4 regions of the Actinomadura sp. NTSP31 genome follow, and region 3 is predicted to be linked to each of the others. Evidence: riboswitches for the same ligand, from Rfam matches in the RefSeq annotation. Region 3 holds a riboswitch; each other region holds the start of a gene.

The links. A riboswitch is a leader RNA that binds a small molecule or an ion and turns the genes downstream of it on or off. The one in region 3 is predicted to bind S-adenosylmethionine.
Positions count from the first base shown of each region.
Region 1: linked by a shared signal. The riboswitch ahead of ACA514_RS00330 (PotD/PotF family extracellular solute-binding protein) and the one ahead of ACA514_RS12480 (GNAT family N-acetyltransferase) in region 3 are both predicted to bind S-adenosylmethionine.
Region 2: linked by a shared signal. The riboswitch ahead of thrC (threonine synthase) and the one ahead of ACA514_RS12480 (GNAT family N-acetyltransferase) in region 3 are both predicted to bind S-adenosylmethionine.
Region 4: linked by a shared signal. The riboswitch ahead of ACA514_RS21665 (aminotransferase class V-fold PLP-dependent enzyme) and the one ahead of ACA514_RS12480 (GNAT family N-acetyltransferase) in region 3 are both predicted to bind S-adenosylmethionine.

Region 1 covers NZ_JBGNUT010000001.1:83,268-90,472, forward strand. Annotated here, with positions in the region: gene ACA514_RS00305 (hypothetical protein) at 1-1,052, shown strand, start outside; gene ACA514_RS00310 (alpha/beta fold hydrolase) at 1,082-1,801, opposite strand; gene ACA514_RS00315 (TetR family transcriptional regulator) at 1,909-2,526, shown strand; partial or broken gene ACA514_RS00320 (IS5/IS1182 family transposase) at 2,579-2,704, opposite strand; gene ACA514_RS00325 (hypothetical protein) at 3,012-3,479, shown strand; SAM riboswitch class IV at 4,522-4,637, shown strand; gene ACA514_RS00330 (PotD/PotF family extracellular solute-binding protein) at 4,730-5,815, shown strand; gene ACA514_RS00335 (ABC transporter ATP-binding protein) at 5,782-6,993, shown strand; gene ACA514_RS00340 (ABC transporter permease) at 6,996-7,205, shown strand, end outside.
Region 2 covers NZ_JBGNUT010000008.1:312,950-320,154, forward strand. Annotated here, with positions in the region: gene ACA514_RS16835 (RNA polymerase sigma factor) at 84-635, shown strand; gene ACA514_RS16840 (sulfotransferase) at 759-1,802, shown strand; gene ACA514_RS16845 (trehalose-6-phosphate synthase) at 1,850-3,283, opposite strand; gene ACA514_RS16850 (cation diffusion facilitator family transporter) at 3,416-4,375, shown strand; SAM riboswitch class I at 4,487-4,628, shown strand; gene thrC (threonine synthase) at 4,645-5,889, shown strand; gene ACA514_RS16860 (MoaD/ThiS family protein) at 5,910-6,188, shown strand; gene ACA514_RS16865 (cold-shock protein) at 6,365-6,565, shown strand; gene ACA514_RS16870 (dihydrofolate reductase family protein) at 6,652-7,197, shown strand.
Region 3 covers NZ_JBGNUT010000006.1:130,134-137,338, reverse strand. Annotated here, with positions in the region: gene ACA514_RS12490 (RBBP9/YdeN family alpha/beta hydrolase) at 1-381, shown strand, start outside; gene ACA514_RS12485 (GNAT family N-acetyltransferase) at 397-1,023, opposite strand; gene ACA514_RS12480 (GNAT family N-acetyltransferase) at 1,020-1,637, opposite strand; SAM riboswitch class I at 1,644-1,733, opposite strand; gene ACA514_RS12475 (DUF397 domain-containing protein) at 2,122-2,358, shown strand; gene ACA514_RS12470 (Scr1 family TA system antitoxin-like transcriptional regulator) at 2,359-3,309, opposite strand; gene ACA514_RS12465 (hypothetical protein) at 3,554-4,180, shown strand; gene ACA514_RS12460 (hypothetical protein) at 4,229-4,975, shown strand; gene ACA514_RS12455 (leucine-rich repeat domain-containing protein) at 5,015-5,218, shown strand; gene ACA514_RS12450 (DHA2 family efflux MFS transporter permease subunit) at 5,593-7,143, shown strand.
Region 4 covers NZ_JBGNUT010000012.1:150,607-157,811, forward strand. Annotated here, with positions in the region: gene ACA514_RS21655 (transglycosylase domain-containing protein) at 1-1,768, shown strand, start outside; gene ACA514_RS21660 (hypothetical protein) at 1,835-2,215, opposite strand; SAM riboswitch class IV at 2,266-2,382, shown strand; gene ACA514_RS21665 (aminotransferase class V-fold PLP-dependent enzyme) at 2,427-3,725, shown strand; gene ACA514_RS21670 (SseB family protein) at 3,874-7,205, shown strand, end outside.

The DNA.
Region 1 (7,205 bases), on a different contig from region 3:
GGATGACATCCTTTTCGGGACCGATCTCCAAGGTGGCGGTACGGGAACGGCCGACCGACTACGCAAACCAGCACACCACCCGGGAACTACTGGCCTTCCTCACGCCCTACTCGCGGTACGAGAACTTCTTCGCCTACGGCAACCAGCTCGTGCGGCGCGCCGACTACGACCGGCTCGGCGTCGAGGTCCAGACCATGACCGTCGAGGGCCAACTCCGCGAATTCCTCGTCTACGTGCCGGAATCCGCACGCCGGCTCTGGAACCGCCGGGCACCCGTGGTCTTCGTCTGGCCAGGGAACACCCAGACCGACAAGGTGTTCTTCGACTCCGCCCAGTGGTGGCGGGTCGCCCAGAAGGAAGGCTGCGTTCTCGTGGTGGCCTGCGAGCAGTACAGCAGCTCCGCGATCTCAGTGAGCCACAAGAACTCCGACGTGTTCTTCCGTCAGCTGCGTGAACTCGTGACGAGGAAGTACGACGTCGATCCCACCCGGTTCTACTGCACCGGGCAGTCCGCCGGAAGCGGGGTCACCCAGTTCTTCGCGGCCGCCAAACCGGAGTATTTCGCGGCCGTCGCCTCGACCTCGTTCGCCCCCGCCCCCGACAAGTCGGGGACCATCACCTTCGAGGGGACCGCATACCCGGCGGCCAGACAGCCGATACCCACCTACCTGGCATACGGCTACGGCGACCTGGCATTCCTCAAGGGCGACCTCTGGGACGACATCCAGAACGACCTCGACGCCTGGGCCGCCTACCACCTCGGGGTCAACGGGCTCGCACTGGACGATGTCGACCGCCGCGAGGGGCGGCCCAGCGGCTGGCACAACCGCTTTCGGACCTGGACGTGGCGCAAGCCGGGATTTCCAGCACCGGTCGTCAAGGTGACCAAGAACCTGTACCGGTCCCACAACAACATCCCGGAGGAGACACCGATGCTCTGGGAATTCATGCGCCATTACCGCCACGAAGTGGACAAGGCCGGAAACATCACGCGGTACTACAGCCCCTCCGGATTCAGCCGACATGGAGACGAGCGGGTCATCCCGACATAACACCAACCCCGACAATGAGCCTGTTCGTGCTAACTGGCCGCCACTTCCAGAAGAGCGTCGGCAACCGCCCGGGGTTCGGTGATCATGAGATCGTGCCCGGTGTCGACGTCCCATAGCCGGCCTTCCGAGCGCGCCTTTTCGATGAGGTCCGGGGCACGGGTGGCCAGGGTGGAGGTGCAGACGATGTGGTACTGGGGAATCGCCCACAGCGCGTCCTCGTTGGTGAGCTCGAGTGGCTGTTCAAAGCACTTCCAGGGGTGTGCGGTCAACCGGGCGTCCATCCAGGCGAGCACGTCGGGGTCGCTCACCCCATAGAAGGCACCGGCACCGGGGGCGGGCGTCAGGACGAGCTCGATGCCGTCGACGACCTGCCCGAACGGGCGGGCGGCGTCGATGACCGGTCCGGCGACGTCGTGCAGCGACTGGCCGTTCACCGGTGTGGCGGCATCGAGGTAGACCAGGCGGCCGACGCGGTCGGCCGCCCGGTCGGCGGCACCGGTGATCACCATGCCGCCGTAGCTGTGACCGACCAGGATCACCTCGCGCAGGTCCTCGTAGTGAAGTACGGCAGCGATGTCCTGAATGTGCAGGTCCAGGTCAACGTGCGGGCCCAACAGATGCAAGCGTTCGGCCAGCCCGGTCATCGTCGGCGTGTAGACCTCATGGCCGGCGGCCCTCAGCAACCGGGCGACCGGCTGATAGCACCATCCGCCGTGACCGCCGCCGTGGACCAGCACATAAGTAGCCATGGCGTCTCCTCGTGGGCGCGGTGCCCGGACTACCGGCCGAGGGTGAGTAACCTCGTTACTGAGTAACCAGGTTACTCTCGTGGTGGGCGCGGAGATAGGTGTGATCGGTGACGGCGCAGGCGGAGCGAAAGGTCCAGAACCACACGCATGACGCGATCGTGGACGCCGTGCTCGAACTGCTGAAGGACGGCGGTTACCAGGCCGTCCATCTGCGGGAGGTGGCCCGGCGCGCCAAGGTCTCCCTGGCGACGATCTACAAGTTCTTCCCCACGCGGGACGAGCTGATCGTGACGGCCGTGGAACGGTGGATGGCGGCCAACGTGTGCGCCGAGCTGATCCCGACCGTTCCCGGCGAGTCCCTGTACGAAGGCCTCATGCGGGTGTTCCGGCATGTCTTCGAACCATGGGAGCGCAACCCGCGGATGCTGGAGGTCTACCAGCGGGCGCAGGCGGGCCCCAGCGGGGAACGGCTCCGCCGCCAGGCCTGGTGGGCGATCGAGCCCGTCGCAAGGGCGATGCTCCAGAAACTCGACCCGCAGTACGCGGAGGACATCGCGCTCGTCCTCACCCACCTGGGCCACTCCGTCGTGGGCTCTTTCGCCGCCGGTGAACTCGACATCACCGAGATCCTGCCCGTCCTCGAACGCGCTGTATACCGCCTGACCGCCGACAACGCGACAGCCGCCGCGGGCCACTCCCCCAAGGACCGGCGCACAAGCCACTGACGACAGAAGCAGCGCTCAGCAGCCCTCTCGAACCGACCGACACTGAGTCCTTTCAGCGTGATGTGGTCTCGCGGAGTTGCAGGGCGTGGACGGCCTCGGCGACGTGACCGGCGCGATAGGGGCAGCAGCGCAGCTTCCGCAGGATTCGCCATGACTTGAGCTTGGCGTTCGCTCGTTCCGCCCGCGACCATCATGCGATCAGCAGTCACCGCCCCGCTGCTGAAAAAGGGCTCACTGAGGGCCCGGTGGTTTTCGACGACCTGAACTTCGTCTTCCCTCCACGATCCGAGGCCGGCCTGCGGGCAGTACAAGACGGCCAACGTGCTGTTTGCGGTCGAAGCGACCCGGGCTGGGCCGACGGGTGGAGGAGCGACCTGCGTCATCACCCGCGAAGCCGGACCGTCGGCCGTATCGTCCCTGATCGTTGTGCCGCCGCGTGTTCTGTTAATCTCCGTCCGCAACACCCCCTGCCTCCGGAGGCCTCCGTGCCAAAGAAGATCGCGATCCACCTCGTCCTCGGCGGCCTGGTCCTCGTCGGCGCCGTCGCGTGCAACGGCGACGACAAGACCGCGGCGGCCGGCAAGTCCTCCGCCCCGCCCACGACGGCGACCACGACAGCGACCACGACGACGCCTGCGCCGGTACAGACCACCCCGACAACGAGCGCTCCCGGGACCCCAGCGCCGACTACCACCGAACCCAAGCTCCCGAACAGCAAGCAGATCGTGATGATCGACCCGGACGGCAAGAAGTACACGTACACGACGATGGCGCAACTGGCCGCGGGCATGCGCTACACCATGGGCGACAACCCCCAGCCCAACTTCTGCGAGAAGTCCTACACCAAGGGTGTTGAAGGCGGCGGCAAGTTCCCCGCGGGCAGATCGGCCTTCCTGGCCGCCTGCCGAGAAGGCTGGCGCAAGGCGGAACAGATGCACCGCAACGGACAGTGAATCGGCGGCCACATCGGCGCCGAGGGGGCTTGAGTGACTTCTTCGGGAGACCCGAAGCGGCCCCCCGATTGGCTCCCGAACCTACGAAGAAATCAACAGAGAACCGCTGAGGTCAACCACGAAACGTGCTTTGACCTGCGGAAACTTGACGTGGGTAATACTGGGTTCGAACCCGTGACCTCGCAGATCCATGCCGGGCGTAGGGCTCAGTACTCATCCTCGAACCAATTGACACTACAGGCCTTTGTCTGGGTGCGCCCCTCGGCGAGAAGGCGATCTCGTCGCTGTCGCCGCAGAATCCTGTGTCGCGCGTAGCGAAGAGCGCCGCGATGGTCGAAGGTGCGCCGTCACGGCCGAGTCGGACACGATACGACACTCCGCTCCGCGTCGCTCATTTATGCTCAGGGCTGAAGTCACAATACCTGTATCAACCGGCCTGTCGACCATTCCTCGATAATTGGATACAAAGATCAGCCTGAGCACGAAAAACACAGTGGAGCGGTGAATGGACGTCCACCTCGCCGCCCTCGAGTCCGGCGCGCCCGCGTTCATGACACGTTCCGGTTCAGCGGCGCCTACCTGCGCGACGCACTGGCGGACATCACCGCGTCGATGCCGGTCGGGCCGAGCATGGCGTTCCCGCCTGGCGCCGTGCACGCCCAGCGCGCCCTCGGCGTCGGGATCGGCGTCCTTCCAGTTGCCGCTGACCCCGATCGGCCCAGCGTCGCGCCTCCAGGCGCAGAATGATCCGGGCCTTACCGATCATCCAGTTGGCCGCGGGCCCAGGAACCGCGGCCGGCCTTCCCCTTGCTCACGGTGCCGGCAGGCCCTCCGCCAGCGGCGCAGCGGGACCTGCCTCGAAGGCCGGCCGTTCGACGACCGGCCCTTGCTCGCGATCGGCCGCGCGGTCGAAGCCGAGTTGAGCTGATCGCCGCACCATCACACGCGTCCGCATCCGCGACCGGCAGGATGCCCTGCCCTCCGGAGCTTCGGTCATCCGTAATCAGGGTATTCAGACCGTTTTTATATGGTATGTTCCTGCCGTCACGAGTTCCAGCGCCAAGCCCCGGCTTGCTGGGCGGCAACCCTCCGACCGCGGTGGGGTGCTCCGGGTGAGGACACGGTCGTCCGCCGGACATGCGACGACAAGCGCGGGTTCGCAGGGCCGCGTTCCCCGAGACCTCGGGAACGGTGACGTGCGCGCGACGGAGGCCCATCGCTGTGCCGGCTCGGACATGGAGGAGTGAGACGTGGGAAGGCGATCGGCGTTCGCCGTCATCGGCGCGGTGGCGCTGCTGGCGGCCGCGGCGTGCGGGGTGGACACCGCCGACACCGGCGGTTCGGGCAAGGGCGGCAAGGAGCTGACGGTCACGGTCTTCTCCGGACCGTGGGAGGACTTGTTCAAGAAGTCCTTCGTCGAGCCGTTCGAGCGGGACACCGGCGCCAAGGTGAACCTCGTCCCGGGCGCCAACGCCGAGTGGCTCACCAAGCTGCGCGCCGCCGGCGGCAAGAACCCGCCGTTCGACCTGGTGGTGCTGACCCCTGACGCGGCCCGTCCGGCCGTGGCGGGCAAGCTGGTCCAGCCGCTGGAGACGGCGAAGGTGAGCAACTGGAGCGACCTCGACCCGGTGGAGATCGAGAAGACCACGGTGGCGGGGAAGAGCTACGGCGTCCCGCTGACCATCGGCTCGACCGGGCTGCTCTACCGCACCGACAAGGTCAAGCAGGCGCCGGTCGACTGGCAGGACATCTTCGGCAAGGACCTGTGCGGGCACGTGGCGCTGCCGCCGCTGACCTACAACCCGGGACTGGAGTTCTTCAGCGCCCTGGTGACCGGCCAGGGCGGGAAGCTCTCCGACCCCGCGGACGTCGACAGGGCGTTCAAGCAGCTGGAGCAGCTGAAGGGCTGTGTGTCGTCCTACCCGGCGAACGCGACGGCGGTGCAGAGCGCCATCCAGAACGGCGAGGCGTGGGCGGTCCCGTACTGGGACGGGCGGGCCTTCGCGATGGCGCAGGCCGGGGGCAAGGTCGGCTTCACCTATCCGAAGTCCGGCGCGGTCGGCGCACTGAGCAGCTACTTCCTGGCCTCGGGCAGCAAGAACAACGACCTGGCCTACAAGTTCCTCGGGTACATCGCGAACGCCACGTACCAGAAGCCCTTCGCCGAGGGGAACTGGTACGCCGGCTCCAACAGCAAGATCGACTACAGTCCCGCCTTCAAGGCGAAGATCAAGTACGGCACGGACGTCTACCGGACGTTCCACTGGGTCGACTACGACGTCGCCACGCCGAAGCTCAACGAATGGCAGCAGCGGTGGAACGAGATCTTCCGCTGAGCGGCGCGGCCGCGGCCGGCGGACCGGCCGCCGGGCACGTCGAAGCCGGGCGGCCCGCAGCGGGGCACGTGGAGATCGAGGATCTGGCCGTCGGCTACGACGGCCAGCCCGTCCTGGACCTGGACCGGCTGTCGGTGCGGCGCGGCGAGTTCCTGTCGATCCTCGGGCCGAGCGGCTGCGGCAAGACCACGCTGCTGAACGCCATCGCCGGGTTCGTGGCGCCCGACAGCGGCCGCGTCCTGGTCGACGGCGACGACATCACCGCCCTGCCTCCGCACCGGCGGGGGCTCGGCATGGTCTTCCAGAACTACGCGCTGTTCCCGCACCTGTCCGTGGCGAGCAACGTCGCCTACGGGCTGCGCGTCCACCGGGTGCCCAAGCGGGAGCGCGCGGAGCGGGTGGCCGATGCGCTGCGCCTGGTCGGCCTGGAGGAGTTCGCCGACCGGCGCCCCCGGGCGCTTTCGGGCGGCCAGCAGCAGCGGGTGGCGATCGCCCGCGCCCTGGCCACCCGTCCGGCAGTGCTGCTCCTGGACGAGCCGCTGTCCAACCTCGACGCCAAGCTGCGCCGGGAGATGCGCGTCGAGCTGCGCAAGATCCAGCAGAGCGTCGGCACCACCATGGTCTTCGTCACGCACGATCAGGAGGAGGCGCTGTCGCTGTCGGACCGCATCGCGGTGCTCAACGGCGGCAGGCTGGAGCAGCTCGGCACGCCCGACGAGGTGTACCGGCGGCCGGCGAGCCGCTTCGTGGCGCAGTTCATAGGCGCCGCCAACGTGCTGGAGGGGACGGTCCGCCCGGACCGTGCGCTGGACGTCGGAGGCGTCGCGGTCCCGCTCGGCCTGCCGGACGCGGAATCCGGGCGGGAGGTGGTCGTGGCCATCCGGCCCGAGCGGATCCGCCTGGCGCCCGTCACCGGCACGCAGGCTGATGCGGCGGCCGGTCCGAACGGGGCGCGCGCCGCGACCCCGGTGACCGGTCTGACCGGGACCGTCGCCTACCGCTCGTTCACCGGTGACGCCTGGCAGGTCGAGGTGCGGACGGCGGGCGGCCTGGCGCTCACCGTGCGCGTCGCCGACACCGGGGCGGGCGGCGCCGACCCGCCGGGCGCCGGAACGGCCGTCACCGCCAGCTGGGACCCCGCCGACCTCATCGTCCTTGATCTGAGGGCGGGGCGGTAGCGATGGCCCACACTTCGCCCGGGAAGCGGCGGACGCGCCGGCGCGGCGCGGCGTACGCGGCGCCCCTGCTGGTCTTCCTCCTCGCGCTGTTCGTCGCGCCGCTGGTCCGGCTCCTGCAGCTCAGCTTCCGCCCGGTGGACGAGAACAACGCGGCGCGGCCGGGCTACACCGTCCACCAGTACGTCCGCGTGTTCACCGAGCCGTTCTTCTAC
Region 2 (7,205 bases), on a different contig from region 3:
ACGGCCGACAGTAGGTGGGAAGGACACTCCCGTATCATGCCCAACAAACGGGGTGAGTGTGCGAACGAGCATTGAGGCGCGGCATGGCATTCGATGAGCGGACCGAAGAGCTGGCGGTCAAGGCCGCCCAGGGCGATCAGGCCGCCCTCAACGATCTGCTGCGCAAGATCGAACCGGACGTGCTGCGGCACACCGCCCGGTTCCTGCCCTGCCGGCAGGACGCCGAGGAGGCGTGCCAGGACGCGTTGCTGCAGGTCGCGCGGAACATCCACCGGTTCGAGGGCCGGTCGCGGTTCAGCACGTGGCTGCACGTCGTGGTGGCGAACTCCGCCCGCTCCACCTACCGGTCGCTGAAGCGCCGGTCGGTCGAGCAGGCCGGCGAGCTGCCGCAGCAGCGCCCCGACCCGCACCGGACCAGCGTCATCGCCGGTTCCCGCGTCGACATCCTGGACGCCATGGAGGACCTGGAGGCCCGCAAGCCGGACCTCATCCAGGCGCTCGTGCTCCGGGACGTCTCGCAGCTGGAGTACGCGGAGATCGCCGAGCAGCTGAAGCTCCCGCTCGGCACGGTGAAGTCGCGCATCCACGAGGCCCGCAAGCAGTTCCGCGAGACGCTCGGAGAGTCCTACACCTGACCCTCCCGCCGCCCCGCCGCCGGAACCCGCGCAGGCCGGCGCCCGTCAAGCATCGGTAATCGCGCGGCAACCGTGCGTTCAGTCGCCGGATCCGGCGGCGGCGCCTCCGCCAGCATGCGGTGCATGTCATCCGGCCTCGACACCCCGTCCGAACGACCGATCTTCGTCTTCGGCTGCCCGCGCTCAGGGACGACGCTGCTGCGGCTCATGCTGCACGCGCATCCCCGCATCGCGATCCCCACCGAGACGCGGTTCGTGCTGCCCGCCTATACGGCGCGGGCACAGTTCGGTGACCTCGCGGACAGCGAGAACAGGCGCGCGCTCGCCGACTGGCTGACCGCACGGCCGGCCACCCGGTTCCGCGACCTCGGCCTGGACGCCCGCGAGATCACCGAGGAGATCGTCGCGGGGCCGCCCACCCTCGGCTCCGCCCTCGGCGCCGTCTTCCGCGCCTACGCCCGGCTGCACGGCAAGGCGCGCTGGGGCGACAAGCGGCCGAGCTACATCCGCTACGCCGGCGCGCTGCTGCGGATGTTCCCGGACGCCCAGTTCGTCCACCTCGTCCGCGACGGCCGGGACTGCGTCGCCTCCCTCAAGGAGATGCCCTGGTACGACCAGGACGTCAACCACGCCATCTCCGTGTGGCGCGAGGCGATCGACACCGGCCGGCGGCTCGCCGCGCGCCTCGGCCCCGACTCCTTCTACGAACTGCAGTACGAGCGGCTCGTCGCCGACCCCGCCGACGAGCTGCCCCGGCTCTGCGAGTTCCTCGGCGAGGACTACCACCCGGCCATGGCGGCCCCGCAGGCCCTCGCGCAGCAGACCGTCCCGCCGCAGAAGCGGTGGCACGGCCTCACCTGCGACGCCGTCACCGCCACCCGCGTCGGAGCCTGGGCGCAGCGGCTGGCCGCCTGGGAGATCAGCCTCGCCGAGGCCGCGTTCGGCGACCGGCTCGCCGAGTACGGCTACGAGCCCAGCGGGCTGCCCAAGCCGACCACCGCCCGGCTCGCCCGCTTCGCCCGGACCGCCGCGCACCGCCGCATGGCGCACCGCAAGGCCGACCTGCGCGAGCGCTGGCAGCGCCGGCACGAGCCGAACCCCGTCGACTGCCGCCTCGCCCCGGCCGCCGCCGTTCCGGCCGCGTCCCGGCAGGGGCGGCCGGACTAGCCGGGCGGCCCGGACGCACCCGAGTAGCGGGTCAGTCGAGCGGCGGGTCAGTCGAGCGCGGCGAGCTGGTCGGCGAACCAGCGCCCGGGCGGGAGGGCGGTCGCGGCGGAGGCGAGCCGGGCGCAGCGCTCGGCCCGCTCGTCGCGCGGCATCAGCAGCGCCTGGTGCAGCGTCTCCGCGGTCTGGGACACGTCGAACGGGTTCACCATAAGAGCGTCCTCCGACAGTTCCGCCGCCGCGCCCGCCTCGCGGGACAGCACCAGCGCGCAGCCCCGCTCCGACAGGACGGGCCCCTCCTTCGCGACGAGGTTCATCCCGTCGCGGATCGGGTTCACCAGCAGCACGTCCGCCAGCCCATAGGCGGCGAGCGACCGCGGATAGTCGTCGTTCACCTGGAGGATGAGCGGCTCCCACGTCGCGGTGCCGAACTCCTCGGTGATCTGCTTGGCCATCCGTTGCACGGCCGCCGTGTACTCGCGGTACTCGGGCAGGTCGTAGCGCGACGGATAGGCGAACGCGAGGTGCACCACCCGTCCGCGCCACTCCGGATGGTTGACGAGCATCTCCCGGTAGGCGGCCAGCCCGCGCACGATGTTCTTGGACAATTCGGTCCGGTCGATGCGGACGATGAGCTGCCGGTCGCCGACCTGCTCGCGCAGCGCCCGCGCTCGCTCCGCCACGTCCCGCTGGGCGGCCCGCTGACGCAGCTCCGTCCCGTCCACACCGAGGCCGTGCACGCCCACGCGCGTCGTATGGCCCCCACATGTGACGGTACGGGCGGCGCGGTCGACGCGTGCGCCGAGCACCGCCTCGCAGCAGTCGAGGAAGGCCGAAGCCCACCGCTCGGTGAGGAACCCCGCGTGGTCCGCGCCGAGGATGCCTTGCAGTATCTGCGCGCCGATGTCGTCCGGCAGGAGACGGAAGTACTCCGGCGGCGCCCACGGCGTGTGCGAGAAATGCACGATCTTCAGGTCGGGACGCCGTTCGCGGAGCATCCGCGGTGCCAGCGACAGGTGGTAGTCCTGGATCGCCGCCTTCGCGCCCTGTGCCGCGTCTCGCGCAAGGGCGTCGGCGAACGCCGCGTTGTACGCCTCGTAGGACTGCCAGTCCCGCCGCGCGCGCGCGTCGAAATGCGGGCTGCGCGGGGTGTCGTACAGCAAGTGGTGGACGAACCACAGCGTCGAGTTGGCGACCGCGTTGTACGCCCGGTGAAAGGTGGCCGCGGGGATGTCGAGCATCCGGACGGCCGCGCCGCCGGTGTCGTGCCCCGCGAGGTCGATCCGCCCGTCCGGTGCGCGCCGCGCCGCCGTCCGGTCGGCCTCGCCGAGGCTCGCGCACACCCACAGCACGTCCTGCCCGGACGCCACGCCGGCGAGGCCCGACACGAGGCCGCCGCCGCCGCGCCGCATCGTCAGCGCGCCGTCGTCGGACAGCGAGAACGACACCGGGCCGCGGTTGGACGCCACCACCACTTGGCTCATACCGGCAGGGTCTCAGTTGTGACGGGGGTGCTTCAAAGTGGCCGGGGGGATGAGTTCGGCGACGCGTGAAAGGCAGGCATCTGTACCGATCCCGCCGTGATTACGGTGATCTGCACCGGGTACCCGGGCGGAATGAGCCGGTCCGAGACGACCAAGACCGTCCTCGTCGCCGGGGCGGCGAACCTGATCCTCGCCATCGCCAAACTGATCGCCGGAGCGCTGGCCGGATCCAGCGCGATGCTCGCCGAGGGCGCGCACTCCGTCGCCGACACCCTCAACCAGGGCTTCCTGCTGACCTCGCTGCGCCGCAGCGCCCGCCCGCCCGACCGCAGCCACCCGTTCGGCTACGGCAACGAGCGCTACTTCTGGTCGCTGCTCGCCGCGTTCGGCATCTTCGTCGCCGGCGGCGGCTTCTCCATCTTCGAGGGCGTCCTCGCCATGACCGGGCACGGCGGCTCCGAGGGCGACGTCTGGATCGCCTACGGCGTCCTCGGCCTCGGCGCGCTGCTGGAGGGGACGTCCTGGGTCCGCGCGTTCACGCAGGCGCGCCGCGAGACCCGCGACAACGGCCGCGACATCGTCGACCACGTCCGCCGGTCACCCGACGTCACCTTCAAGGCCGCCCTGTTCGAGGACACCGCCGCCATGATCGGCCTCGCGTTCGCCGCCGCCGGGCTCGTCCTTCGGCAGCTCACCGGGTCGCAGTTCTGGGACGGCCTCGCCTCCGTCCTGATCGGCCTGCTCCTCGTCGTCGTCGCGTTCGTGCTCGGCCGCGACAGCATGGGCCTCATCATCGGCCGCGCCGCCGACCCCGCCGCGCAGCGCGAGATCCGCGCCGAGATCGCCGCCGCGCCCGGCGTGACCGGCGTCGACGAGCTGCTCACCATGCACTTCGGCCCGGACGAGCTGCTCGTCGCCGCCCGGGTCAACTTCTCCGACGACATCAGCGCCGACCAGGCCGAGGACGTCGCCGGCGAGATCGACCGGCGGCTCAAGGAGCGCGTCCCGATCGTCCGGCACGTCTTCCTCGACCCCACCCAGCGCAGGCCCGGAGGCGCCCCCGCCGCGGACGCCGCGGGCGAGCCGGCGTGATCAAGACCACCTCCGGGTAACGTCTCACTGGCCGGACCCGCCTGTCTGCCATCCGGTCACGTCATGTAAAGTTCGCATACGAGTTCAAACGGCTCGACCACAACTGAATACCGCTCATCCAGAGGGGTGGAGGGACCGGCCCTGCGAAGCCCCGGCAACCACCCGGCTGACGCGCGCTCGCGATCCTGCGAGGCCGGCCGGGAGATGGTGCCAACTCCGGCCTGCGACCAAGGTGGCGCAGGAAAGATGGGGAGAAAGGCCTCGCCCTCATGGCACTCACGTCTGCCACAGACCTCGGACCCGCTACCGCCCTCGTCTGCCGCGAATGCGGCTCCCAGCGCGATCTCGGCCCGTTCTACGCGTGCGAAGAATGTTTCGGCCCGCTGGAGATCGCCTACGACTTCGGCGGGATCACCCGGGCCGGCATCGAGTCCGGCCCCCGCAACATCTGGCGCTACCGCGGGCTGCTGCCCGTGCCGTCGACCGTCGCCGACACCCCCAACACCGAGCCCGGCCTGACCCGGCTCGTCCGCGCCGACAACCTCGCCGAGAGCCTCGGCCTGCAGCGCCTGTGGGTGAAGGACGACAGCGGCAACCCGACCCACTCGTTCAAGGACCGCGTCGTCGCGGTCGCGCTCGCCGCCGCCCGCGAACTCGGCTTCAAGGTGCTGGCCTGCCCGTCCACCGGCAACCTCGCCAACGCGGTCGCCGCCGCCGCGGCCCGCGCCGGGATCCGCAGCGCGGTGTTCGTGCCGTCGAACCTCGAGTCGCAGAAGATCATCACGACGGCCGTGTACGGCGGGACGTTCGTCACCGTGGACGGCAACTACGACGACGTGAACCGGCTCGCGTCCGAGATCGCGGGCGAGCAGGAGGACTGGGCGTTCGTCAACGTCAACGTCCGCCCGTACTACGCCGAGGGCTCCAAGACGCTCGGCTACGAGATCGCCGAGCAGCTCGGCTGGCGGCTGCCCGACCAGATCGTGGTCCCGGTCGCGTCCGGCTCCCAGCTCACCAAGATCGACAAGGCGTTCCAGGAGCTGATCAAGCTCGGCCTGGTCGAGGACAAGCCGTACCGCGTGTTCGGCGCGCAGGCCGCCGGCTGCGACCCCGTCTCCGCCGCGTTCAAGGCGGGCCACGACGTCGTCCGGCCGGTCAAGCCCGACACCATCGCCAAGTCCCTGGCGATCGGCAACCCCGCCGACGGCCCCTACGTGCTCGACGTGACGCGCCGCACCGGCGGCGCCGTCGAGGACGTCACCGACGCCGAGGTCGTCGAGGGCATCCGCCTCCTCGCCCGCACCGAGGGCATCTTCGGCGAGACCGCTGGCGGCGTCACCGTCGGCTGCCTGCGCAAGCTCGTCGACTCCGGCGCGCTCGACCCGTCCGCCGAGACCGTGATCATCAACTCCGGTGACGGCCTGAAGACGCTGGACGCCGTCGCCCCCGTCGCCAAGCCGAGCGCGAACATCGCCCCGACGCTGGAGGCGTTCCGCGCCGCCGGCCTCGCCTGAGAACGAGAAGGAGCCAGCACATGAGCAGCGTGTCCGTCCGCATCCCGACGATCCTGCGGACCTACACCGGCGGCGAGGCGGAAGTGAAGGCCGAGGGCGACACCCTGCGCGCCGTGGTCGCCGACCTGGAGGCCAGCTACACCGGCATCTCGGCCCGCATCCTCGACGACGCCGGCAAGATCCGCCGGTTCGTCAACGTCTACGTGGGCGACGAGGACGTCCGGTTCGCCGACGGCCTGGACACCGCGACGCCCGCGGGCGCCCAGATCTCGATCATCCCCGCCGTCGCCGGCGGCTGACCGCCACCGGCGAACCGCCCTTCGCCTCCGGGCACCGTCGCGGCCGCCGGGTAGGGTCGACTCCGATCACGCCGAGTCGACCCCGCCCGCGGCGCAGCGCCGCGGAGACGCGGATGATCCGCGGTCCCGCGATGGCAGGGGCGGGGCCGGGGAACGGTCGAGCGGCGGGCTGGCGAATGGCGCAGGGCACGGTCAAGTGGTTCAACGCCGACAAGGGCTACGGCTTCATCGCGGTCGACGGAGGCCGTGACGTCTTCGTCCACCACTCGGCGATCCAGATGGACGGTTACCGCGTCCTCGAACAGGGCGGGCGCGTCGAGTTCGAGATCACCCAGGGCGACCGCGGCCCCCAGGCCGACGCCGTCCGCCCCCTCTGACACCACCCGCGGATCACCGATGAGTTCGCCCGGTCCCGCCGGTCTCAACACGGGACGGCACGGACGGCGACCCTGAGGGAGGTCCTGTGGGCAAGGTGATCGTTTCCACCCAGATGACGGTCGATGGCGTGATCGACCGGATCGACGAGTGGTTCACGCCGGCGGGCGAGCACGAGGATTCCGGCAGCTTCGACCAGCTCTTCGCCGCGGACGCACTCCTCCTCGGCCGCAAGACGTACGAGGGCCTGGCGAGCGTCTGGCCGACCATCACGGACACCCGCGGCTTCGCGGACCGGGTCAACGGCATGCCGAAGTTCGTCATCTCCCGCACTCTGCGGGGACCGCTGGAATGGAACGCCAGCCTCGTCGAAGGCACCCCCGCCGAGGCCATCTCCGAGCTGAAGCAGCGCTATACGGGGAACCTCGTGTCCTACGGCTGCGGCGAACTGGCGCATCACCTGGCCACCCAGGGCCTCGTGGACGAGATCCGGTTCTGGGTCCACCCCGTCGTCCTCGGCCACGGCACGCGTCCGTTCCACTCCCTCGAACCGCCGGTGCACATGACCCTGACGGGCAGCACGACGTACCGTTCGGGAGTCACACTCCTGAGCTACCGCCCGAAGCCCGAATGACAGCCACA
Region 3 (7,205 bases):
GCTTCCCGGCGGGACCGCCGCGTCGTGCTGGTAGCCCACAGCCTGGGCTGCTGGGCGGCGTCCACCTGGCTGAACAGGAATCCCTCAAGCCCGCCAGGCGCCGCGTTCCTGGTCGCGCCCCCCGACCCGGACGGGCCGGCGTTCCCCCACCAGGCGGCCGCAACGTTCACCGACGTGTCGTCGCAGCCGCTGCCGTGCCCGGCCCTGGTGGTGGGCAGCACCGACGACCCGTACTGCACCCCCGAGGCAGCCGCCGGCTTCGCGGCGCGATGGGAGGCGCGATGGCACCTGGCGGGCGCGTGCGGACACATCAACTCCGCCAGCAGCCTGGGCTCATGGCAGCACGGCCGTGAACTACTGGACTCGCTGACCCAGCAATAGGGCCGCTGGGTGCCGTCAGGGCTGGACGGCCCCTGCCAAGACGTTCGTCATGGTCGTCTTCACGGACGGCCATTCGTCGGCGATCACCGAGAAGATGGCCGTGTCCCGCAGCTCGTCCTCCTCGCCGGGCACCCACGACTCCGAGTAGCTGCGCAGCACCCCCTCGAAATGCACGCCGAGCCGCTCGATGGCCCGCCGCGACCGCTCGTTGCGCGCATCCGTCTTGAGCTCCACGCGTGCCACGCCCAGCGTCTCGAAGGCATAGCCGAACAGGAGCCTCTTGGCCTCGGCGTTGATGCCGGTGCCCTGCGCGGACGCCGCCAGCCACGTCCACCCGATCTCGACCGCGCACAGCCGGTCCCGGCCGGGCCACGGCCGCGGATGCAACAGCGCGGTGTGCCCGACCGCCTTCCCATCCATCACCCTGACCTGCGCAAACGGCATCAGCTCAGAGCGGTCGAGCTTGCCGGCGACGTACGACTCCATCCCGGCCGCGGAAGGCACCGGAGTGAACCCGTACGCCGCCCGTCCCTCCTCGGCGGCCTCCGCCAACTCCGGCACATGCCCCATCGACAGCGGCTCCAGCCGCACGAGCGCCCCGCCCAGCACCGGCGCGCACCCGGGAAGTTCCCTCACCGTCACCGCCCGACGGTCTCCGCCAGACGATTCGTCATGGCCGTCTTCACCGACGGCCATTCCGGCTCGACCACCGAGAACATCGCCGAATCACGCAGCGTGCCCTCCTCGTCCGGTGCCCACGACGGCGACCAGCTCCGCAGGACGCCCTCGAAATGCACGCCGAGCCGTTCGATCGCCCGCCGCGACCGCTCGTTCCGCGCATCGGTCTTGAGGTCGACGCGCACCACGCCCAGCGTCTCGAACGCGTAGGTGAACAGGAGCTTCTTCGCCTCGACGTTGATGCCGGTGCCCTGCGCGGACGCCGCCAGCCACGTCCACCCGATCTCGATCGCGCTCAACCGCTCCGTGCCGGGCCACGTCCGCGGATCCCACAGCCCCGTATGCCCCACCGCTTTCCCGTCCGCGACCCTGACCTGCGCGAACGGCGTCAGCCCAGGCCGCGCGAGCTGCCCGGCGACGTACGACTCCATGTCCGCCGCACCGGGCACGAGCGTGAACCCGTACGACGACCGGTTCTCCTCGGCGGCCTCCGCCAGCTCCGGCACATGCCCCATCGACAGCGGCTCCAGCCGGACGACCGTCCCGGCCAGCACAGGAACATCAAGGCGCACGCCCATGAACTCTCCTCATCGCTCCTGGCATTGGCACCTTGCCACAAAAGCAGGTTGCCGGACCGTCCCCGGGCCAGGCCCCTCAGATCCTCTAGATGATCACAACCCCCCGCATCCTGCCCGCCCCGCCGCCAGCCGTCAACACGATTCGTTCGGTGCGGGAGCCGCACGAGGAGCCGGCGCGCGGTGGTGGCCGTCTCCACGGACGACCATTCGATGGGCGATTGAGACTCTCACGAATTAGGCGCCCAGCCAGAAAATGGCCAGCCGGTCATTCTCGGGCGGCGACGCACCGCCCGGGCGCCCGATTCGTCGCCCGCGCATGAGGACCAAGCGAACCAAGCGTTCATTTGGTCCGGGCTGTCCGGTTTTTTCCTAGTTAGAGAACATGTCGGGAATGTTGCAGGAAACCCCTCGAAGTCGACGGCGTCCTCGCTACTCTCTACCCCAGCCCGCGACCTGCGGCCCCGTTGGAAGGAAAGGACCCCGCATGCCCGAATGGGCGGACGACGACGCGACCGGCCCGACATCCGACGCACAGCCGTCGGCATGGCGCAAGAGTCGCAGATGCAAGGAGACGTATTGCGTAGAGGTCGCCCGCCATTCGCCGGGCGGCATCGCCATGCGAGACTCCAAGCAAGGGACCGACGGACCCGTCCTCATCATCTCCCGGCAGGATTTCCAGGCGCTGCCGAGGCTCTCGAAGCAGGCCGATCCGCGGTCGTGATCACACGTCGGCGCAGCTCCGGGCGCCGGACGGACCCCATTCCTCCGCCGCCCGGGATATCCGCCGCAGCGACTCGTCCGCGGAAAGCGAGACCGACCTGAGCGCCTCCCAGCACAACCGGTACATGTGCGTGACGCCGTCGCGCTGAAGCACCGCCGTGGTCGACAGATTCTCCAGGTAGACCACGTCAGGGAAGGTGACGTCGTAGGCGGGTGCGAAATCCAGAAGTGTGAAGTCGTCCGCGAATATCGGCTCTCGGTCGACGTCCAGGGGAAGCACGTGGACGTGGACATTCGGTAATTCAGCGAGTTCGAGCAGATCGAGCATCTGCCGGCGCATGATATCCCGGCCGCCGATGACGCGCAGCAGGACGGACTCGTCCACCACGGCCGAGAGGGTCAGGGAACCATCGCCGTGCAGCACTTCCTGCCGCCGCATGCGCAGTTCCAGCCGGCGCTCGACCTCGCGCGGAGTGGAAACGGCGATGACCCTCCCGCTGCTCAATATGCGGTGCGCGTAATCCTTGCTCTGCAAGAGCCCCGGAACGGCGTACGTGGTGAAGGTGAGCGCGGTGCGCGCCTCGTCCTCCAGGGCGACATAGGTACCGAATTCGCCGGACAGGACATCCCGGTACCCGGCCCACCAGCCGTGCTCCGTCGCGGCCTGCGCGAGGGCCAGCACCTCCCCCTTGTGCCTCTCCCCCACGCGGTACAACTCCAGCAACAGCCGGACGTCCGAGACCCGCACGCCGATCCGGGCGTTCTCAATGCGGCTCAGTTTCGACGGAGACCAGCCGAGCCGATCTGCGACCTCCTCGACCGTGCGGCCGAGGTGCTCCCGCAGCCTCCGCAACTCGATGCCGAGGCGGCGACGGCGGACGGTCGGCGCTGCTGCCACCCCGGCCTCCCAGCGAATCGGTTTCGGTTCTGCGGCCCGGACGCCGATCTGCAAGTTGCAGGGCAACGATAACCTCGCGCCGCCTGGATCACCAGACCTCGCGGAAAAGCGGTTCCCCACCTTTGACATCATTCTGTCTCACTGGAAGTCGTCAACCTTGCCAGATGGATACAGAGGCGATCCGGGTGCGATGCATGCCGCTGTGCACCTTGCACGACTCAGAGAACCGGTTGCAGACTATTGCCAGAGGTTCTAACAGCAGAGCGAATTTGGGGGCGTCCAGGTGAGCGGCAACCCGGTGCACAGGAGCATTCTGGCCGTCGACCTGGAGAACTCGACCGGGGCGCTCCGCACGAACCCGATCAAGGAGGAACTGCGGAGCCAGATCTACGGCCAGGTGAAGCGGGCCATGGCGGCCGCGGGCATCGAGGACCGGTGGTGCGACCCGTTCGAGGACCGCGGAGACGGCGTCCTCGCACTGTTCCACCCGGTCGACGAACTACCGAAGACCCATCTGCTGTCCCGCCTCGTTCCGGGCCTCAACCGGCAGCTGGCCGACTACAACGAGTCGATATCGGCGGCGGAGCGGCCGAGCAGGTGCATGCGCCTTCGAGCCGTCGTGCACGCAGGCGAGATCCACCGGGACGAGAACGGGCCGTTCGGTGAGGCGATCGACCTGGCCTGTCGATTACTGGACGCGCCGAGGCTGAAGAAATGCCTGCGGGCGAGCAGTTCACCGCTCGTTCTCGCGGTCTCCGAAGACATCTACTGGGGAATCGTCAAGCATGGATACGACGGGATATGCCCTGCGGCGTACCGCCCGGACCTGAGGGTGTCGGTCGCCTCGCGGCGCCGCCAGGGGTTCGTTCATGTGCCGCAAGAGATCTCGGGGACGCGCGAAGACCGGACAATGGCGGTCGCGTGAGACCTGGGTTCTCGCCATAATGGCTCTTCCGGCTGAAGCGGAGGTGCCATGTCGGTCGAGGTGGCGGCTTTGCGGGTGGGCGCGTCGGTGGCGCGGCTGGCCGTCGGGCGGTTCATCGCCGGACGTTCCACCAGGGACGCCGCCGGAAAGGACCTCACCGAGCTGATCAGGACGGGTTTCCCCGACGAGATCAGACGGCGGCGCGTCCAGCGGCAGTTCGAGGACATCGCCGACTCGGTGGCCGAACGGCTCCTGACGTTCGCCGCCAACGAGTTCGGCGGGCTCACCGACGGCGACCGCGACGCGGCGCTGTTCGCCGTCGTCCACACCCTCGACACCGCCGACCTCTCGGACGAGGCCTTCTTCGCGGCGGACGCCGACCCGGTGAAGCTCGCGCGGGGCCTGCGGTCGCGGCTATCGGCACGGCGGGCGGAGTTCGAGCTGGGCGAGGCGGGCGCGCACCTTTACGAGGTCGTGCTGGACGAGTGCTGCGACTGCCTGGCGCGCATCGTCATTCACCTACCGGAGTTCGGGCCGCGCGCGTCCGCCGAAACACTCGCGCGGCTCACCGGACTCGCCGACCAGGTCGGAGCCGCCCTGTCCCGGCTCCCCGCACGAACGCTCACGGCCCCGGAAGGCAAAGCCGACGACGACGAGTTCACCCGGCGCTACCTCGCGTCCATCAGCGAAAGCCTGGACACGCTGGAGCTCCTCGGTGTTCGCTTCGAGCGGTTCACGCGTCCGCAGACAACACTGAGCGTCGCCTACCTCTCTACCTGGATCGGAGCGGCGTAGGGAATCTGACCGCTGTCCGGCCTCCGCAAGCTGTCCACGTTGGACCTGAGCGGCTGCCGTGACATCACCAACCTCGCTCCGCTGGCGTCCCTGCCCCGGCTGCGGTCTCTCGATCTCATCGAAGCCGCCCCGGGGCTCGATCTCTCGCCGTTGGCGGGGAACCGGAAGCTGATCGTTCGCATTGCCGCGGGGCAGGAGGTGCGAGGGGCCGAGGCGTTGGGGCGGCGGTTGAAGGTTTCCTGAGGGCGTCGTCACGGGGCGTGGCAAGTGATGGGACGTTGTTGGAAATTTCGGGGTACGGGCGATGAGTTCTTCGTGGGGCGCCGGTCTGCCTGTGCGTACGGTTCGGGACGCTCTGTAGGGAGGGGGAGACCTCGATGTCGGATGCGTCACACTGTGTTGACCTCGACCGCGGTCGAGGTCGGAGCCTGGAGGCCGGGGAGCAGCGCAGACCCCGGTCAGAGTGTCGGACCCTCCTGGAATAGTCCCGAAGGCCGCGAAGTTAACTCGTTCGCGAAAGTGTCAGTCTCTGCAGTATTTTGCTGCGGTATCCCCGAGAACGTTCCCCCACGGTCCCGCGTGCCCGCATGCACGGGCCCCTGACGATTGGAAGAGAGTTGACCGCTCCCGCGTCCTCGCAGACGGCGGACGGCCCGCTGGCGGACCAGCCCCCCGGCGGGGGGCTGGACCGCGGCGTGCTCGCGGTGGCCATGTGCGTCGTCCTCGGCGCGATCATGTCCATCCTCGACGTGACCGTCGTCAACGTCGCGATCAATGACCTGACCAAGGAGTTCGACGCCCCGCTGGCCACCATCCAGTGGGTCGCGACCGGATACACCCTCGCGCTGGCCACGGTGATCCCGATCACCGGGTGGGCCGCGGCACGGTTCGGCACCAAGCGGCTCTACATGATCTCGATCGGGCTGTTCGTGATCGGCTCGATGCTGGCCGGGGTGGCCTGGTCGGCGAGCTCGCTGATCGTGTTCCGGGTGCTGCAGGGCCTCGGCGGCGGCATGATCATGCCGGCCGGCATGACGATCCTGACGCAGGCCGCCGGCCCGAAGCGGGTCGGCCAGGTGATGAGCGTCGTCGGCATCCCGATGCTGCTCGGCCCGATCCTCGGCCCCATCCTCGGCGGCTGGCTGGTCGACGACGTGTCGTGGCGGTGGATCTTCTTCATCAACCTGCCGATCGGCATCGTCGCGCTGTTCATGTCCGGGCGGATCCTGAAGCGGGACGAGCCGCGCCGGGGCGAGCGGCTGGACATCCCCGGCCTGCTCCTGCTGTCCCCCGGCCTGGCCGCGCTGATCTACGGCCTCGCCAAGGGCGCCGAGCTGAAGGACTTCACCAAGCCGGAGGGGCTGCTCCCGACCGTGGTCGGCGCGGTCCTGGTGATCGGGTTCGTGTTCCGGGCGCTGAACGCCAAGAGCCCGCTGATCGACCTGCGGCTGCTCAAGCGCCGCTCGGTGCTGGCCGCGTCCGGCACGATGGTGCTGTTCATGGCGGCGTTCATGGGCGCGATGCTGCTGCTCCCGCTGTACTACCAGACGGTGCGCGGGCAGGGCGCCCTGCACTCGGGCCTGCTGCTGGCCCCGCAGGGCCTCGGCGCGATGGTCACCATGCCGATCGGCGGCAAGCTGACCGACCGGATCGGTCCCGGCCGGGTGGTCCTCGTGGGCCTGGTCGTGGTGGTGCTGTCGGTGGCGGGCTTCGCCGCGATCCTGGGGGCCGACACGTCCTTCTGGGCGCTCGGCGCGGTGCTGTTCGTGATGGGCCTCGGCATGGGCATGACGATGATGCCGACCATGGCCGCCGCGATCCAGACCCTGGAGCACGACGAGGTGCCGCGGGCCAGCACGATGCTGAACATCATCCAGCAGGTGTCGACGTCGCTCGGCACCGCGCTGATCTCGGTGCTGCTGGCGAACACGCTGGCGTCCAACCTCAAGCCGTTCGGCGGGGGCGGCCAGGCGAAGCCCGGGCAGAAGGTCCCGGAGGCGATCATGCACAAGATCGCCGGGCCGATGGCGGACGCGTTCCAGCACACCTACTGGTACGCGGTGGCGCTGCTGGCGCTGGCCTTCCTCCCGGCGCTGCTGCTGCCGCGCAAGCGGCCGGACACCACCGCCGCCGCGGAGAAGGCCGAAGTGCCGATGGCGATGCACTAGGACGCCGCTGACGTCCTGCGAGCCCCGGTCCGGGAATCCTGTTCCCGGACCGGGGCTTTCGC
Region 4 (7,205 bases), on a different contig from region 3:
CTACGGCGGCATCGGCAAGGAGCGCTCGGTCACCCGCAAGCTCAAGGAGATCATGGTCTCCCTGAAGGTGGGCCGGGAGAAGTCCAAGGACTGGATCCTGGAGCAGTACCTCAACACCATCTACTTCGGCCGCGACGCCTACGGGGTGCAGGCGGCCGCGCACGCCTACTACAACAAGGACGTCAAGGACCTCACCCCCGCCGAGTCCGCCTACCTGGCCGCCGCGATCCAGCAGCCGAGCAACTTCTCCGACCCGACCGGCCAGCACCGCGTGTACGCCGAGCAGCGCTGGCGCGCGGTCGTGAACAACATGGTCCGCGACGGGGCGCTGTCGTCCGCCGACGCCGCCGCGATGACGTTCCCGCTGCCCGGCAAGGAGAAGATCACCGACGTCCTCAAGGGCCAGAAGGGCTACATGGTCAACCTGGCCAAGAAGGAGCTGGAGGAGCGGCGCGGCTACACCGAGGACGAGATCAACCGCAGCGGCCTGAAGATCACCACGACGTTCGACAAGCGGCTGATGGACGCGGCGAAGCGGGCCGTCGACGCCGCCGCCCCCGCCGGGATGAGCAAGAAGATCCGCACCGGGCTGGTGTCGGTCGACCCGAACACCGGGCAGGTGCTGGCGTTCTACGGCGGCCGCAACTACCTGACCGAGGCCGCGAGCAGCGCGTTCTACGACACCGCGCAGGTCGGGTCGGGCTTCAAGCCGATCGCGCTGGCCGCCGCGCTGGAGGACGGCAAGAGCCTGTCCGACACCTATGACGGCAGCTCCCCGCAGTACTTCGGCGGCCACCGCATCGAGAACGACAGCGGCGAGAACTTCGGGAACATCAACCTCGTCACCGCGACCGAGCACTCGGTCAACACCGCGTACGTGAACCTCGGCCAGGACATCGGCAACGACAGGATCGCCGGCATGGCCGAGAAGCTCGGCGTCTCGTCGTCGCAGATGACGTCCGCGCAGCGGTCCGCGACGTCGTTCCCGCTCGGCATCGTGTCGCTGCACCCGGTCCAGCAGGCCGGCGTGTACGCGGCGTTCGCCGACGAGGGCCAGTTCCGCCAGCCGTTCGTGGTGAAGTCGGTCACCGACAACGAGGGCCAGACCCGCAAGTTCGCCGAGAAGGGCCGGCGGGCGTTCGGCACGCAGGTCGCGCGGGACGCCACGTACGCGATGCAGCAGGTCGTCCAGGGCGGCACCGGCACCGGCGCGCAGCTGCCCGACGGCCGCGACGTCGCCGGCAAGACCGGCACCACCGACGAGGGCCGCGCGATCTGGTTCAACGGGTTCATCCCGCAGATGGCGACCACCGTGGCGATGTTCCGCGAGGACAACAAGGCGCTGAACATCCCCGGGTACGGGGCGTACGGCGGGCAGCTGCCCACCCAGATGTGGCGGTCGTACATGACCGACGCGGTCGACATCAAGGGCTACGACCCCGAGTCGTTCGGGTCGCCGTCCGAGACCCCCGGCAGCGGCTGGGACGGCCCGCCCACCGGCGGCGGCCAGAGCACCGAGCCGCCGTCCACGCAGGGCCCGACGCACCGCCCGTCCGGCGGGACGGACGAGCCGGGCGGGTCGACGCCGCCCACCGGCGGCCTGCCGACCATCATCCCGTCGCTGCCCGGCGGCGGTGACGGCGGCGGCAACGGCGGAGGCGGCGGGAACGACGGCGGCGGAAACGACGGTGGTGGCGGGAACGACGGCGGCGGCAATGACGGCGGTGGCGGCGGCGACGATGGCAGCGGCGGCCAGATGTTCAATTAGCGCCGCGTCGCAGCGCAGGCCCGGCGGTGGAACCGCCGGGCCTGCGGCCTTCCGTCCGGACGCCCGCTAGTCGCACGCCTTTCCGATGCGCGCGGGCGTGCCGTCCAGCACGGCGCTGAGCTGCGCGGCGTCCCCGGTGTGCACGCTCGCGGCGGCGGTGCGCAGCCGGCCCGCCTCGTCCTTCAGCGCCTTCTTCAGCGCCCCGTCATCGGTCTCCCTCGCCAGCCCGTCGAGCCGGGTCGCGAGCCGCTGCGTCGCCTGCCCCCACTGCGCCGGCTCCGCCGCCGGCACGCTCCTGACCTGGGTGACGTACTGCTGGAACGCCTTCTTCGTGTCGGTGCAGACCTGACCGGAGTCGCCCCCCAGCGCACCGCACGCGCCCAGCAGGCCGGACACGCCGAGCATCACCACGCCCCCGGCCAGCGCCCGAACCGCCCCGTACCGCATCGCACCCTCCCGCTTGATCTGCCACCGGCTCCGCATATACTTCCGCACTAGGTCATGAGCGCCAGCGCCAAGCCCCGGCTCGCTGGCCGGCAACCCTTCGTCCGCGATGGGGTGCCCCGGGTGAGGACCAGGCCGGACGCGGCACCGCGTTCCGGCAAGCGCGGATCCCGCGGGCGCGTCCCCGGGGTCCCTGACCCCGGAAGGAACCGGCATGCCCACGCTCGCCCCCGCACCGTCCCGCTCCCCGTTCACGAGTCCTGAGACGTCCGGCACCGGGCCGGAAGTTCGCGTCCCCCGGATCATCGGCGCGGACGCGCCCGTCCCGCTGGACGACGGCCGCCGCGTCCCGTACGCCAACCTCGACTACGCCGCCAGCGCGCCCTGTCTCGAGGCGGTGCACGAGGCCGTCACCCGCGCGCTGCCCTACTACAGCAGCGTGCACCGCGGCGCCGGTTACGCCTCGCAGGTCACCACCCAGGCGTACGAGGACGCGCGCGAGACCGTCCGGACGTTCCTCGGCGCGTGGCGGCGCGACGCGGTCGTGTTCACCCGCAACACCACCGACGCGATGAACCTGCTCGCGCACGCCGTCCCGTCCGGGACGAGCGTCGTGGTGTTCGAGTCCGAGCACCACGCGTCGCTGCTGCCGTGGCGGCGCGCCGTGCGGCTGCCCGTGCCCGCCACGCCCGCCGAGGCGATCGACGCCGCCGACCGCGCGCTCGCCGCGACGCCGGCCGGGGCCCGGCTGCTCGTCGTCACCGCCGCGTCCAACGTCACCGGCGAGCTGTGGCCGATCCGCGAGCTGGCGCAGGTCGCCCGGCGGCACGGCGCCCGCATCGCGGTGGACGCCGCGCAGCTCGTCCCGCACCGCCCCCTCGACATGACCGCGCTCGGCCTGGACTACGTCGCGTTCTCCGGGCACAAGCTGTACGCGCCGTTCGGCGCCGGCGTGCTGGCCGGACGCGCCGACTGGCTGCGCGCCGCCGAGCCCTACCTCAAGGGCGGCGGCGCGAGCGCGTCCGTCGCCGAGACCGTCCGGTGGGCGCCGTCCGCCGAGCAGCGGCACGAGGCCGGCACCCCGAACGTCCTCGGCGTCATCGCGCTCGCCGCCGCCTGCGACGCGCTCACCGCCGCCGGCTGGGACGCGCTCGCCGCCCGCGAGGAACGGCTCCTCGCCCGGCTGCGCGCCGGCCTCGCCGCGCTCCCCCACGTCCGCGAGCTCACCCTGTGGGGCGACCGGTCGCCGCGCGTCGGGATCGTGTCTTTCACCGTGACCGGCTGGAACGCGCGGGACGTGGCGCTTACGCTGTCCGGGGAGCACGGCATCGGCGTGCGGGACGGCAAGTTCTGCGCGCACCCGCTCGTCCGGCACCTGCTGGACGGGGAGGGCGGCGCGGGCTGCGGCGAGGGGGCGGCCGTCCGCGCGAGCTTCGGGATCGGCAGCACCGAGGAGCACATCGACCGGCTGTGCGCCGCGCTGGCGCGACTGGCGGGGTCGGCAAGGCGCTGACCTGCGGAATCGCCCGCAAGCACAGACGTTTATAGCCTTTGGTCCTGTTCGCCCCTGTAGCGTAGGCAGTCGCGCTACTTCCCGCCGGAACTCCCACCGGGACCCGGCGGGTCGGGGACGAGCACGGACGAAACAGGGGGTGGCGGCGGTGGCCGACGCGTGGCGACCCACGTCGGAGCTGGAACGCCGACTGGAGGAGACCGTACGGGCCGGGGACCAGGAGGGCTACTTCCGCGTCCTCGCGGGCAGCGAGCTCGTGGTGCCCGTCGCCGACGACGCCGTCGACGGCGTCCTCGCCGGCCGGACGCGGCCCGCCTGGCCGACCCAGGAGGAGGACGGCCGCGTGCACGTCCTCGCCTACACCTCCGCCGCGGCGATGCGCGCGTGCCTCGGCCCGTCCTGGCGGCACTTCATGACGCTGCGCTTCGGCGACCTCGCCGAGACCTGGCCGGACGCCCGCTGGTGGCTGGCCGTCGACGCCCCCGGCCACCCCGGCGGCACTCCGCTGCCGATCGAGTCGCGGATGCCCGCCTGGTTCGTCCGCCAGGTCGCCGACGGCGACGGCCGCCCGCCCCTGGTCGGCCGCCCCGAACTCCCGTCCGGCACGGCACCGGCACCGGCACCGGCTCTGGAACCGGCCCCTGCCCCTGCCCCTGCCCCGGAACCTCCGCCCGCCCCGGAACCGGCGGCCGCTCCAGAACCGGCGCCTTCACCGGAACCGGCCTTCTCGCCGGAACCGGCGTCCTCGCCGGAACCGCCGGCAACGCCTCCGGCGCCGTCGCCTGCACCGGCACTGTCGCCCTCGTCCTCGCCCTCGCCGGACGAGTCGCCCTGGGAGGAACTGCAGGGCCAGCACCGGGAGCTGACCCGCGAGGCGCCGCCCGAGCCGTCCCGTCCCGAGTTCCGGCCCGCCAACGACGTCGAACGCGAACTCCTTCGCGCCGCGGCGAACAACGACCACGACCTGTTCCTGCAGACGATGGCGGACACCGAGATCCTGCTGCCCGTCCCGGACGACACCGACTACACGCTCCGCCCCGGCCGTCCCGGCTTCCCGTGGCGGACCCGCGAGGTCGACGGCAACACCGTCGTCCCCGTCTTCACCTCCCCCGAGCGGCTCATCGAGGCCGCGCACGCCGCCGGGACCGGCACCGAGTACATCAAGCTGCCGTTCACCGTCGCGCTGCGCTACTGGCCCGACCACGGCTGGCTCCTCGCCATCAACTCCGGCTCCCCCGCCGGCGGCACCGTCATGGCCGCGCAGCTCCCCGGCCTCGCCACCTGGGCCGACCAGCGCGCCGCCGCCCGGATGACCGACCGCTTCGAGCCGCAGAACGACATCGAGCAGCGGCTCTTCGACGCCGCCCGCCGCCGCGACACCGACGCCTTCTTCAAGATCCTGCTTGGCGCGCAGGTCCTCGTCCCCGCCGATCCCGACACCCCGTGGGGCATCGCGCCGGAGGACCCCGGCTTCCCGTGGCGGCCCGTCACGGTGCACGGGCGCACGTCCGTCCAGCTCTTCACGTCGCTCAAGTGGATGAACGAGGCCATCGGCTCGTCCCGCTTCGTGATGCCGAGCCTGCTGGACGTCGTGTCCGCCTGGCCCGATCCCGGCTGGACGCTCGTCATCAACCCCGGCACCCCGATCGACGCGACCATGCCGGGCGAGCAGGTCCGCGCCCTCAGCGGCCCGCCGCGCACCGCGCCCGAGGAGGCCGCCACGCCGCCGTCGGCCGCGACGCCCCCTCCTCCGGACAACCCCGCCGTTCCCGTCGCCCCGGCCGTCCCGTCCACCGACACCGGCCCGGTCCCGGAGCCCACCCCCTCCGCGAATGGCGAACCGTCACCGGCCCTCCCGGACGGGCCCGCCACTACGGTGCCAGAGCCCGCACCCGCTGACGCCCTGCACCACACCGGCCCGCTCCCCCACGCACCGGAAGACGCCGGAACGCCGCCCAGCAGCACGACGGTCCCGCCCCTCTCCACCGGCCCGGCCGACGTCGACGCACCGCAGGGACCACCGGCCGGCACCGCACAGCACACCGGTCCCCAACCGCAGGTCCCCGCGCCGGCGGACACCGGAGCACCGACCGCCACCGGCCCGATGCCCCAGGTCGACCAGGCCGGACTCGGCACCCCGGAGACCACAGGCCCCGGCTACGAACCGTTCACCGCCGCCGGTGACGACCTGACCAGCGCACCAGCCGTCACGCAGCACACCGGCCCGCAGTCCCAGGTCTACGACCCCTCCGGCAGCGAACCGGCACCGGAAGACGCCGGAGCACCACCGCCTCCGAGCGAGCACACCGGATTCGGCACGGGCCCGCAGGGACTGCCGTCCGGATACACCGGCGACGCACCGGCGGATCCGCCGCACACCGATTACCACCCCGGCGGGACGCCCGCCGGCCCTCCGGCGCAGCAGCCTTACGCCCCGTCCGACCCCGGTCATGGCTACGCGGGCGAAGTCCCGGCGGCGCCCGCGCAGGACGTGGCGGGCGGCGAGAACGCGTCCACCGTGACCGGCGGGCACGCGATCGCCGGCCTCGGTGCCCGGACCGGACCGGCGGACATCGGAACCGCGGAACCCACCGGCCCGGCGTCCGATGCCCTGGGCGACACCGGACCGCTCCCACAGGAAACGGGCCCGGCCGGCCCGGAACGGCGGCTGCAGAGCGTCGAGGAGCCCGAGGCGGTGTTCGAGCCGGGGAACCGGATCGACCAGGAGCTCTACGAGGCCGCGCTCGGCGGGGACTCCGACGCGTTCCTGCGCGTCCTGCTGAACGCCAACGTGCTCGTGCCGATCCCGCCGGACGCGCCGCTCGAGGTGACGCCGGTGCAGCGCGAGTTCCGGTGGGACGCGGCGCTGCGCGACGGCGCGGCCGTCCGGGTGTTCACCTCCCTCGTCCGGCTGCGCGAGGTCCTGCCGGAGTCGCGGTTCGTGTACGCCGACTTCCGCGAGCTGATCGGCGCCTGGCCGCGCGAGGACTGGGCCCTGCTGCTCAACCCCGGCACGCGGATCGGCGCGTCCCTGCGCGGCGACCAGGTGCGGGCCCTGAGCGAGTGGGCCGTGCGGGTCGGGCTCGTCCAGGCCCGGCCGCAGGTCCCCGTACCCCCGCCGCCGCGGGAGCCCGCCGCGGACCTGACCGTGCGGGACGTGACGGCCTCGCCCGCGCCGCGGACCGAGGACCTCGACGACCGCGTGTCCCAGCCGACGATCATGCAGAAGGTCGTCCCGCACGGGCATGTGGGCTGGTACCTGGAGCAGGGCTACGACCGCGTCGGCGGGTTCGTGCACGCCACCGGCGACGTCGCGGAACTCCAGACGCCCGTCCAGCTGTACGAGGCGCTGGGCCTGCTCTACGACGGCACGCCCTTCTCCCCCGCCGACGACGGCGTCTACGTGATCCGGTGGCCCGCGTACTGCCCGGAGCTGTACCGCATCCCCTTCGGCGGACGCGACGCCCAGGAGATGGCCGC